DNA from 3 places in the Photobacterium sp. 2_MG-2023 genome. Region 2 is predicted to be linked to each of the others. Evidence: predicted binding sites of a transcription regulator. Region 2 holds the regulator's gene; each other region holds the start of a gene.
The links. The regulator CRP, encoded in region 2, controls carbon source genes, mostly activating them, when cyclic AMP is high. The targets are predictions, from matches to a motif close to TGTGANNNNNNTCACA.
Positions count from the first base shown of each region.

Region 1: the regulator CRP is predicted to act here: its motif matches at 2,678-2,693, upstream of rppH (RNA pyrophosphohydrolase).
Region 3: the regulator CRP is predicted to act here: its motif matches at 1,987-2,002, upstream of Q4491_RS06470 (NupC/NupG family nucleoside CNT transporter).

Region 1 covers NZ_JAUOQQ010000002.1:163,563-167,819, reverse strand. Annotated here, with positions in the region: gene ptsP (phosphoenolpyruvate--protein phosphotransferase) at 1-1,982, opposite strand, end outside; gene rppH (RNA pyrophosphohydrolase) at 2,002-2,523, opposite strand; gene mutH (DNA mismatch repair endonuclease MutH) at 3,158-3,838, shown strand; gene Q4491_RS03415 (DUF6482 family protein) at 3,851-4,153, opposite strand.
Region 2 covers NZ_JAUOQQ010000004.1:195,087-199,343, reverse strand. Annotated here, with positions in the region: gene Q4491_RS05560 (phosphoribulokinase) at 1-683, opposite strand, end outside; gene Q4491_RS05555 (YheU family protein) at 811-1,032, opposite strand; gene Q4491_RS05550 (OsmC family protein) at 1,086-1,490, opposite strand; gene crp (cAMP-activated global transcriptional regulator CRP) at 1,765-2,397, shown strand; gene Q4491_RS05540 (hypothetical protein) at 2,579-2,788, shown strand; gene Q4491_RS05535 (DUF1338 domain-containing protein) at 2,860-3,654, opposite strand; gene astD (succinylglutamate-semialdehyde dehydrogenase) at 3,693-4,257, opposite strand, start outside.
Region 3 covers NZ_JAUOQQ010000005.1:192,308-196,564, reverse strand. Annotated here, with positions in the region: gene prfC (peptide chain release factor 3) at 1-754, shown strand, start outside; gene Q4491_RS06480 (hypothetical protein) at 946-1,143, shown strand; gene Q4491_RS06475 (TatD family hydrolase) at 1,127-1,936, shown strand; gene Q4491_RS06470 (NupC/NupG family nucleoside CNT transporter) at 2,149-3,438, shown strand; gene Q4491_RS06465 (XapX domain-containing protein) at 3,732-3,902, shown strand.

The sequences.
Region 1 (4,257 bases), on a different contig from region 2:
CTGGAATCCTGAATGTGCTTCAGTGCCTGAATAACTGCCGGATGGAAAGTATCATAGACACTGGCAACACGGGAATTGTTCCTGTCGACAGCCAATAAATATTGCGTTAAGTCGTTGCTGCCTACCGAAATAAAGTCGACCCGCCCTTTCAGAGCCGGCAATTGGTACAAAATCGAAGGGACTTCGATCATAATGCCCAATCTTGGCCGCTTAAGCACTTGCCCTTTGCTGGCAGCATATAAAGCCACTTCATTGAAAGCACGATCAATCAATGCCTTTGATTCATCCAGTTCAGGAATGCCTGAAATCATGGGCAAGAGGATGTCCATATTATCAAGGCCAATACTGGCCTTGAGCATAGCCCTGACCTGAATGAGGAAAATTTCAGGATGATCCAGGGTAAAACGAATACCACGCCAGCCAAGAAAAGGGTTATCTTCTTCAATAGTAAGGTACGGCAAAGGTTTATCGCCGCCTATGTCTAAGGTGCGCATTACCACAGATTTACCCGGGTAAGAGGCCAGTATTGAGCGGTACTGTGCAGCCTGTTCTTCTTCCGACGGAAAACTGCGCTGCAGCAGAAATGGCACTTCAGTCCGGTACAGACCGACACCATCGACCCCTTTATTGACTGCAATATTGGTGTCAGCACTTAATCCGGCATTCAGATGCAGATAGATCCTTTCTTGATCTTTCGTTTCCGTCGCTTTATCCAGATCTTGTTCTACCAGAGCCGTCAGCTCATTTTCTTCTTTCAGTAACCGCTTGTATTCGGCCAGAATCTGCCGGTTGGGTTCAATGAGCAGATCGCCGCGATAACCGTCGACCACCACCAGGGCGTTGTGGACTTTCTCCGGTACAAAATCGACCCCCATGATGGCAGGAATGCCCAGTGCCCGGGAAAGGATCGCCGCGTGGGAGTTGGCGGCACCTTCCTGAGCCACCACAGCGGCCAGTTTATCGCGCGGAATGCTGGCCAGCATAGCGGCTGTCAGCTCTCGGGTCAGCAATACGATCGGGGCATCCCACTGGTGCTCGACACCCTCTTCGTTATGGAGGAAAAACAGCAGGCGCTGGCCAAGTTCGCGAATATCGTGCGCCCGTTCACGCAGATAATCATCCTTCATATTGGCAAAGCGGACAGAGTAGGCCTCCACTGTCTGCCTGACGGCCCATTCGGCCTGATCGCCGCCCGCCACTTTGGAAAACAGATCCTTACGCAGCATGGGATCATTGAGCAAGTGGCTGAAAAGATCAAAAATCGCCAGGGTGTCTTTGTGCAACTCGCTGTCAAAGCGTTTTCGCAACCGGCGAAATTCATTACTCGCCATCTCAATGGCAATGCTCAGGCGTTCCTGTTCAAACTCTCTGTCCAGACAGGAGGCCGGTGACACAGCTTCCAACCGAGGCTGGTTGTCATCCCACCAGGCTTTGGCGATGGCAACCCCGGTCGATGCGGCCGAACCTGTTAAATGCAGTCCGTCACGCTGGCCTGGCCACATACCCTGCGCTTTGGCATGCGCCAGAATTACCGCCAGCTGTGCGGCCAGTGTCACCATGAACGACTCTTCACTTTCAGTGAACTCACGCATATCGCGTTGCTGGATAACCAATACACCGAGGACTTTACGCTGATGGATAATGGGTGTGCCGAAAAAGGAGCGGAAGGTTTCTTCGTTGGTCCCTGGGATATGTTTGAAGTTAGGGTGCTGGCGCGCATCGGCCACATTGACAGGCTCAGCCTGACGGCCAACCAGACCGACCAGGCCTTCATCAAACCCAAGCCCGACCTGATAAGAAGGCTTGGTCAGCCCCTGGGTAGCCATGAGCATATATTGCTTGCGGTGTTCGTGAACAATGTAGACTGAGCAGCACTCAGTCTTCATTGCCTGGCAAATACTGACGACCAGCAGATCCAGCGCCTCGAGTAATGTCGGAGCACTGGCCACTTTCTCTACAATTTCTCTTAGCTGGGTCAGCATAAGCGTTACTTTCCCTAGGTTAACTCCGCTTGTGTTTACGTTTTAACTTGCGTTCCTTGCGCTCCTTGAAAGGCATCGCCATCGCCGCGAACTCTTTCAGCGCCCGGCGATAAACGTCCCGTTTAAAGGACACAACCTGACGAACCGGATACCAGTAGCTGACCCAACGCCAGCCATCGAACTCCGGTGTACTGCCACGCTGCATGTTCACCTTAGACTCATCGCATTCCAGACTCAGCAAAAACCACTTTTGCTTTTGTCCGATACAAACTGGTTTGGAATCCCACCTTACCAGACGTTTAGGCAACTTGTATCGCAGCCAATGGCGGCTGGATGCCAGAATCCTGACGTCTTTTTTGGTCAGACCCACTTCCTCATACAGTTCACGGTACATGGCCTGTTCCGGGGTTTCCCCTTCATCAATACCGCCTTGTGGAAACTGCCAAGAGTGTTGTCCATATCGTCGAGCCCAAAATACCTGGCCATGGCTGTTACAGATAACTATCCCCACATTAGGGCGATATCCATCGCCATCAATCACTGGACGACCTCAAGTAAAAATATCAATTAACAGTGATTTTTTCACAGAATTAGCCTCAGGGTAAACATTCATTGTCATCAATCACTGTTTTTTCCTACCTAGCACTCACTTTATGGATAACTTAAGAGGAATTCAGAGGTTATAAACAAAGAAATGAGACCTCTCCCACATTTATTCACGCTTTCTGTGGATAGTTGTGTGTAGAAGCTCTCCTATTGTCCATTTAATCAACAATAAATCAGAATCCAAACAACTGCGGCACTAGTGCATAAAAAACAACAAATAACTAAAAATCAATCTCTTACATAGAGGTTAAGTTTAAAATACAGCTACAGATTAAATGACTTTCCAGAGGATCATTGCCACTGGTTAAAGATCAACCACCCTCGGCTTTATCCACACCCCTTGATGATTAATGGTCAAATAATCATCGCAGAGGCGTTTAAATACTGCACAAAACCCTGTGAATACGTCCAGCTTACACAGTAGACACATTGTTCAAAAAAGTACCTGTGGATATCTTAATCCCAGGATCCTACGCAAACAGTCTGATCAAGCCGACAGTCATTCAGCAGCACAAAGCATCAAATGTGTTAAAATGCATGGCCACGTTTTTGAAAAGTTACTCATCCTAATGACGATCTCCAGACAACCCGCTCCTAACTCAGAATCAGAACTCCTCAGCCGGGCACAGGCGCTGGCCGGCTTTACTCTGGGTGAGCTGGCTGAGCTGGCAGGACAAATCGCCCCACCGGATCTGCGCCGGGATAAAGGCTGGGTGGGCCAGTTGCTGGAATGGCATCTGGGGGCAACGGCAGGCAGCCAGCCCGTCCCTGATTTCGCCAATTTGGGCATTGAACTCAAAACTATTCCCATCAGCCATCTGGGCAAACCGCTGGAAACCACCTTTGTCTGCGTTGCCCCTCTGATTGGCTTGCAGGGCGTGAACTGGGAAAACAGCCATATCCGGCACAAACTCGCCCGGGTCCTGTGGATCCCCGTAGAAGGTGAGCGTGAAATCCCGCTGACTGAACGCCATGTCGGCTCTCCTCTGTTGTGGAGTCCATCTGCCGACGAAGAAGCCCGGTTACGCCAGGACTGGGAAGAGCTGATGGAACTGATCGTACTGGGAAAAGTGGAGCAGATTACAGCCCGCCATGGTGAAGTCCTGCAGCTGAGACCCAAAGCCGCCAACAGCAGAGTACAGACCGATGCTTACGGCGCAGACGGCCACCCGATCAAAACCTTACCCCGGGGTTTTTACCTCAAAACCCAGTTCACCACCGAACTGCTCAAACGCCACTTTATGCTCTGATAACAGAGCGGGCTATACATTGATCGTCATGTCATCCTGGCAACACTCAGGTTTACCATCCAGTGAGAATTCATCATGAGGATCAATCGTCCTTAATGTGATCGACTTGATCCCAAGTGGCCGCAGAAAATCCCTCACCTGCTCCATAGTCTGAAAATGCAGCATGTTGTCATCGTCATCCTTTAATGGCTCAAGATGATGTTTATATTCAACTTCCATAAGATAATCAGCCCGACCCGCATAACTGGTCAGTACGCACTTAGGGACCTCTTCTCCGGGTGACTTTACCCAGTGCCTGAATTGGGACAGTTTCATGATCACTCCTTTTCAAGGGAACTGTTTTAACTATGTGCGAACATTCGCGTATCAGCAAGGTTTGGCTGTGCAGCCTATGAGATAACTGCTTCATTTTACTGCGG
Region 2 (4,257 bases):
CTCTCGTCCAGACTGGGGATCGCTTTGGCACTGACAGGGTTCGAGGTATCCACCGTCGGCACACGCTGAAAGTTGATATGGGTACGGGAGAACTGTGGCGTGATGTAATTCAGGTAATCATCCATCGAGCGAACAATGGACTCCATCACCGCCTCGCGGGAATGGCCGCGATCCCGGGTATCACGGACGATTTTCTGAATCCACTCCAGGTTAACAATAGGCACCATGCCAATCAGCAGATCCACATGCTGTGCCACGTTGACATCACCGTCCACCACACCGCCATGAAGCCCTTCATAAAACAGCAGGTCGGTATTTTCCGGCAAATCCTGCCAGGGGGTGAATGTGCCCGGCATCTGGTTATACGGCACGGCCTCGTCAAAGGTGTGCAGGTAACGGCGAAACTTGCCGCTGCCGTCTTCGCCATACTGGCGGAAAAAGTTGCCCAACTGAGCAAAGTCGTTGGCCTGCGGGCCAAAATAACTGATATGACGGCCTTGCTCTTTGGCTTTACGGATCTCCACATCCATTTCAGGACGGGTGAACCGGTGGAAACTGTCCCCTTCCAGCCAGGCCGCATGAATGTTCAACATGTTAAACATTTTACGGAAGGCTTCCGAGGTGGTGGACGTTCCTGCTCCGGAGGAACCTGTTACTGCAATGATCGGGTGTTTTGCAGACATGACATACCTTGTCGTTAATCCTAACGGAATCAGTTAGTAACAGGGCCAGAGAAAGCAGTCAAGTTTCACGGGCCCGTTCATCGGCGTCAGCTTCCGTTTTCTGCTGCCGCTTTTCATTATGGCAGCTTTATTCTGCGCTCAGTGAACGGCGCAGTTTAATATCAACCGTCTCATGGAGTTCAGAGAACATAATCACGGCCTCGCCGCTGTCCAGTTGCTGCCTGACTCTGGCGACTTTCTGTTCCAGACTCAGCTCGCGTTCGCCATAGTCCGTACCTTCGCGCAGAACAAAGTGTTCTATCAAATTATCGAGTGTCTCGGGATCCAATTCTTGCCAGGGGATGATCATACTACTCACCGAAAAATAAGGGGGAAAACCGGCACGGCTTTCCCGAAACACCATTAAGCGGCGACGATTTCATAAGAATGTGTCAGCGTGACACCTTTGCCCAGCATCAGGCACACAGAGCAATATTTTTCCAGCGAATCACCGACCGCTTTGGCCACCAGCGCTTCATCAAGATCATGGCCTGTCACCACGAAATGCAGATTGACCGAGGTAAAATAACGCGGTGCCTGCTCGCGGCGCTCTGAGGTCATGTTTGCTTCGCAGGCCGTGATGGCCTGGCCGGCACTTTTCAGGCCGTCGACCACATCGACGGAGCTGCAACCGCCCGCTGCCATCAGCACCAGTTCCATCGGACTCGGTGCCGTATTGCCGCCGTTGCCGTCCATGACCACACTGTGGCCAGAGTTTGACTGGCCGACAAAAGTCAAACCTTCTACCCATTTAACACGTGATTGCATGCGATGCTCCTTACTACTCAAACCCGCATTTAAAAACTAAGTCACAACTGTGTGATCATGTGCACAGTAAAGCGTCCAAAATGTGCATTTATCGTCACCCAATATCAAGCAATGCGTGTCGAAAAAAGTTAAACTCTTGGACTGAATGTTCACATGCGCTTGCAGCCCAGCCGTTGACTGAATATCCTAGTTGGCAAACAATGATATTGTTATACCCAACCCCAATTCAAGGAATGACGTTGTTGGGCAACACACTGCAGAGGAAGTTAGTAATATGGTTCCAGGTAAACCGCAAACAGATCCAACCTTGGAGTGGTTCCTTTCTCATTGCCACATTCATAAGTACCCTTCAAAGAGTACACTGATCCATGCTGGCGAGAAAGCAGAGACCCTCTACTACATCGTTAAAGGCTCCGTTGCCGTTCTTATCAAGGACGAAGAAGGCAAAGAGATGATTCTGTCCTACCTCAACCAGGGCGACTTCATCGGTGAGCTTGGCCTGTTTGAAGAAGGCCAGGAGCGTACTGCCTGGGTTCGTGCAAAAACACCATGTGAAGTGGCAGAGATTTCCTTTAAGAAATTCCGTCAGCTGATCCAGGTCAACCCGGATATTCTGATGCGACTGTCTGCTCAGATGGCTCGTCGTCTGCAAGTCACCAGCCAGAAAGTTGGCGACCTGGCGTTCCTGGATGTTACCGGTCGTATTGCCCAGACACTGCTGAATCTGGCCAAACAACCTGATGCCATGACCCACCCGGACGGCATGCAAATCAAAATCACCCGTCAGGAAATCGGCCAGATCGTAGGCTGTTCCCGTGAAACCGTTGGCCGCATCCTCAAGATGCTGGAAGAGCAGAACCTGATTTCTGCCCACGGCAAAACCATAGTGGTTTACGGCACTCGCTGATCACTCAGCTGTGATGCAGCCAATGTGAGTATAAGAAAAGCCGCCAGTGCGGCTTTTCTTGCATTTGCACACCCTCCCCCGGCTTTGCATCGTGTTCCTCTAGTCACCTCACAGTTTTTCAGTTGCCTTCCTCATTCCTATTGCTACATTTGGCATATCAGTTTTATGTGGATGCAGCGATATGGATATCGAACGTTTTGCCCCGAATGCGCAGCACAGCCAGGTGCCAACCCGCCCTGTGGTCACTATGGGCCGCTTCCTCACAGCATCAGTGGAAATGACAGGGTTTCAGTCACCCCGTCTGTTACTGGAACAGGAAGCCGGTCTGCACGCCGGGATCCTGAGTCGTGACAACGATGCCTGGGTGCTGCCTTTGGATCAGCAGCACTGACACCAACAGCCTGACCTAAAAAAACAGCGACCAAAAGGCCGCTGTTTAAGGTGTTTTTCAGTCAGGCTGAATCACATATTGGTACTTTCGAAGATTTTGTCGGCTGACGCTTCGACAAAGCCCGGATAGAGTTCCCCGTCTGCCTGATGGTAGCGCTTGGCAAACTCATAAAAACCACCGGGAATTGTGCGAACACCGTCGGTGAAGGACACATCAACACGGTCAGCCATAGTGGATGACTGCTCCAGCATCACTGCCGGATTGCCTTTCACTTCGCCGCCGGCTTCATTAATGCTGAACCCGTTGTGGCGCAGCAAGCTGTTAACCGCCGCCACTTCGGTGAACTGCTCCAGCTGATTGACGCTTACCGTAAAGTGATTGGCGCCGTAACCGTGAGCGGCCACCCAGCCGGCATACTCGCTTTCCGCGGCCAGCATTTCATAGGTCGCAAAATCCAGCTCCCACAAACGGCCGTTATAAAGGAAAGACGCATCATCCATTGCACCGTCAGGGATCTGCTTTACCAGCGCACGCACCGTGTTCTGCAGTTGTGCAGAGCACTGACCAACCAGCAGTTCACTGATAAACACTTTCGGGGCAGCCGGATTCGGGTGCTCGAAGTGCTCCGCGTACAGTTTCTTCTGCTCGAAATGATAGATACCGCAAGGCTTGTAGCCAATGGCGATAAAAGGTGCAGCCAGAACATCCAGACTGACACCAGGCAGATTAAAGGTACGCAACGCAATATGATCATTCTGCAGAGGCTCTTCCTCTGTCAGCAGATCGTGTACCTGCGCCGCCGACGGGCAAAGACGGGTAGTAAAGTCCTGCCACAGGGCATCAAACAATTTTTCCACTCTTTCCATGATGCGGTTCCCCTTCGAAAATACGGGTTAAGTATGAATTACAGTTGGATCCCTGGAGACAGCTGTGCCGGCAATTCGGTTGCCTCACCTTCCATAGATGCCATTGGGTATGCACAGTAATCCGCAGCGTAGTAAGCACTCGGACGCAAATTACCCGAGGCACCCGGACCACCGAACGGCGCATCGCCGCTGGCACCGGTCAACTGGCGGTTACGGTTGACGACGCCCGCACGGATATGATCGATAAAGTATTCCCACTCACTGTCGTCAGTAGAAACCAGACCGGCTGACAAGCCGTAACGGGTATTGTTCGCCATCTCGACCGCCTGAGGCAGTTCCTGATAACGCGCCACCTGCAGCAGCGGCCCGAAGTATTCTTCATCCGGCAGTTCGGCTATCTTGCTGACTTCAATGATGCCCGGAGTCACTATGGCGCCCTGGCCGCGATCGGCTTTCAGCAGCGGCTCGCCGCCCATAGCAATCAGACGCTCCTGGGCTGCCACGATATTATCGGCAGCCAGAGTCGAAATTTGCGGGCCCATGAAAGGTTGTGGCTCGGCAAACGGACCGTCCACCTTAATGGCTTTGGCCGCTTCGACCAGC
Region 3 (4,257 bases), on a different contig from region 2:
GCTGCCGCGTCAGGCGAATGAGCGCGATGTTGAAGCTACGGAAGAGAAGTTCTCCGGCTTCGTGTTCAAGATTCAGGCCAATATGGACCCGAAACACCGCGACCGTATTGCCTTTATGCGCATTGTATCGGGCACTTATACCCAGGGCATGAAAATGAACCATGTCCGTATCGGCAAGAACATCAGCATTTCGGATGCTGTGACTTTCATGGCCGGTGACCGCTCCCGTGCTGAAACCGCCTATGCCGGTGACATCATTGGTCTGCATAACCACGGGACGATTCAGATTGGCGATACCTTTACCCAAGGGGAAAATCTGAAATTTGCCGGTATTCCGAATTTTGCTCCTGAGCTGTTCCGCCGTATCCGCCTGCGCGATCCGCTGAAGCAGAAACAATTGCTGAAAGGCCTGGTGCAGCTGTCGGAAGAAGGTGCGGTGCAGGTATTCCGTCCGCTGCTCAACAATGATTTGATCGTCGGCGCCGTCGGTGTGCTGCAGTTTGACGTTGTCGTGGCCCGTCTGAAGGCGGAATACAATGTCGAAGCCATTTACGAAAGCGTCAACGTGGCAACGGCACGCTGGGTAGAATGTGGCGACGGCAAGAAATTCGAGGAATTCCGCCGCAAGAATGAAGTGAATCTGGCGCTGGATGGGGGTGATAACCTCACTTACATCGCACCGACTATGGTGAACCTCAATCTGGCGAAAGAGCGTTTCCCAGAGGTGGACTTCCGCGCCACCCGCGAGCATTAATGCCTGTCTGTTGACTTAAGGCTACGAAAGAAAAAGCCTCTGATTTCAGGGGCTTTTTTTGTTCGGTTGGCATCATGTCTCTTCGCTCGCTTGATGTCACGCAGCTCAGGAATGATACTGTTCAGTATTCAAACTATTCCTGACATAATCATGCAGGCTGTCTGAATCTGAACTGCAAGGAGGAGAGCACTGTGTTAACTCTAATCCGCCGTTGGCTGGCTCACTATGATGCTTGGTGCGAGCGTATGGGCTTTGTGCCGGAAAACCGGCGCTGTTGTGCGCCCGTCCGCTATGATGAAGACGATGCCCGTCATCCGGCGCAGCGCGCTGCCAGGGCAAGAGCGTGTCAGTCAGTGAAAAAGGATACCTCAGGTGCAGCTGATAGATAGTCACTGCCATTTCGATTTTCCGCCGTTTGCCGGTGATCCAGAGCCCTATCTGGCACAGGCCGGGCAGGCTGGCGTCAGCCATATCGTGATCCCATCGGTGGGGGCGCGAAACTGGCAGCCCATTCAGACATTGTGTGCCCGCACGGCATCCCCTGCACAGCCGGCACTCTTCTATGCACTGGGCATGCACCCGTATTTTGCTTCCGAGCACAATGCCGACACACTGAACCAGCTGGAGAGCAGGCTGAAAAAGGTCAGTCAGGAGACGGGCAACCGCTGTGTGGCTGTCGGGGAATGCGGGCTGGATTTTGCTATCCCGAATGCAGACAGACAGCAGCAAAAGGGCTGGCTGATCAGGCAACTGGAATTAGCCAATCAATTTAACCTGCCGGTGATACTTCACTGCCGGAAAGCTTTCCCTGAACTGATGCAATGCCTGAAATCTTGCCCGCCAATTCGGGGAGGGGTTTATCATGCATTCAGTGGTAGTTTGCAGCAAGCGTCTCAACTTCTTGATCTAGGTATCAAAATTGGCGTCGGTGGTACGATCACCTATCGCAGAGCGAACAAAACTCGAACTACAATGACTCAGTTACCTCTCGATGCGATGTTACTGGAAACCGATGCGCCAGATATGCCGTTGGCCGGTTACCAGGGAGAGCCGAATCAGCCGGACAGAGTGGCGTTAGTGCTGGCGGCTCTGGCTGAACTGAGGTCAGAATCATTGGCGGCACTTGCTGCTGCTACTAGCAAAAATGCAGAAGTTTTGTTTGCACTGCCTTCTCAAACTTGATGATTTTGACATTTCTCTGGCTTTTCTTTATCCATCAGGCGGTGACTTGGTGTGACCTCTATCACACTTGATGTTCATCTTTCACTCGGTTTCCAATCAAAGTGTGATGTGTGCATTACATGCTGTAAGTTGCCATGCGTATAATGCGCCCGACTCTTGAGAGAGCCGAATTGTCGAGACGCCAAAATTTAACTATAGGGATGCCATAAACTATGAGCGTGTTTATGAGCCTGGTTGGGATGGTTGTACTGCTGCTTGTGGCTGTGCTGCTGTCTGATAACCGTAAAGCTATTAACTTACGTACTGTGGGTGGCGCGTTTGCCATTCAATTCTTCTTCGGCGCATTTGTACTGTATGTGCCGGTAGGCCGTGATGTGCTGTATGGTGCGTCGCAATTCGTTGCCAATGTGATCGGTTACGGTGATCAGGGGATTTCTTTCCTGTTCGGCGGTCTGGTATCAGGCAAGATGTTTGAAGTCTTCGGTGGTGGCGGTTTCGTTTTCGCCCTGAAAGTGTTGCCGGTTATCGTGTTCTTCTCTGCACTGATTAGCGTACTGTACTATCTGGGTATCATGCAGTTTGTGATTAACATTCTGGGTGGCGCACTGCAAAAAGCGCTGGGAACGTCCCGTGCCGAATCCATGTCTGCAACAGCTAACATTTTCGTGGGTCAAACTGAAGCACCACTGGTTGTGCGTCCGTTTGTACCTAAGATGACTCAGTCTGAGCTGTTCGCTGTGATGTGTGGTGGTCTGGCGTCTGTTGCCGGTGGTGTACTGGCCGGTTATGCCTCTATGGGTGTACCGCTGGAATACCTGATTGCAGCCTCTTTCATGGCGGCACCGGGTGGCCTGTTATTTGCCAAAATCATCAAACCTGAAACAGAAACGCCTGTGGATCAATTGGGCGTTGATAAAGATGATGAAGGTCACGATGACAAGCCTGCTAACGTCATTGACGCAGCGGCTGCGGGTGCCTCTTCCGGTATGCAACTGGCACTGAACGTCGGTGCGATGCTGCTGGCGTTCATCGGTCTGATTGCCCTGATCAACGGTATTCTGGGCGGTATCGGTGACTGGTTCGGTATGCCTGAACTGACGCTGGAACTGATCCTGGGTTATGTCTTCCAGCCGCTGGCTTTCCTGATTGGTGTGCCTTGGAATGAAGCACAGGTTGCCGGTTCTTTCATCGGTCAGAAAATAGTCGTGAACGAGTTCGTGGCTTACCTGAACTTCACGCCGTACCTGAAAGATGTGGCTGATGGTGGCCTGCTGGTTGCTGAAACTGGTGTAGCGATGACTGAGAAGACCAAAGCGATCATTTCTTTCGCACTGTGTGGTTTCGCAAACCTGTCTTCTATCGCTATCCTGCTGGGTGGTCTGGGTGGTCTGGCACCAAGCCGTCGTCACGACATTGCCCGCTTCGGTATGAAAGCCGTTGCCGCAGGTACGCTGTCTAACCTGATGTCTGCAACGATTGCAGGTTTGTTCCTGTCACTGTAATTCAGTCAGAAACCGTCAGATTGAAAACGCCACAGCCTAGCTGTGGCGTTTTTTTTCGCCTCGCATTTTCTTTGCCGCTGACACTGGCGGTAGTCAACAGAATCAGTAACTATCTGAATCATTTTCAGTAAAAGCCGGTAAAAACCGTCAATTGACTCTTCCTTCACTCAGGCGGTACGCGCATGCTTAAGGGGTCAGCAGACACTTGGTTTTCTGCGGTCTACACTCTGTGAGTATTTCCAGACCGGATTGCATCGCACTCCCAGTCTGGTATCAACGACTGGAGTGATAGCATGCATGACGTGATAGTGGCTTTACTGGCAGGTGTGATAGTTGGGCTGATGTTTTCCGCGCTTAAACTGCCGATTCCGGCTCCCCCTGTGTTATCCGGGGTGATGGGCATTGTCGGTGTGTATATCGGCGGGCAGCTGTATCAATGGCTGATTGAACGTTTCTTTTCCTGAACAAGGTTCAGAATTGATCCGGACGGATAGATGACGATAGCCGCGTGCTGAATCAACACATTATCCACCCTGGGAAACGTCTATTGTATGGTTTGCCTCTGAGCTCCTTGGTAAAATGGCTGCGTTGAATCGCAGGTTGATGATATCTGCGTGTAAGTATCCTGATAATTCTGTGAATTAGGATGCAAAAATGAATGGCTGGCAAGGTGATGCCACCTTGCGCGGTGAAAAGGACGTCGATCGGGCACGCTGTAAAGGGCCTGAGTCTTCATGGAATCAAGTCCGCTTCTGTTTCTCTGAGGCTACAATCGGCAGAGTTACTACTGTCTGAGTGGGCAAAGTGAACAGAACACTT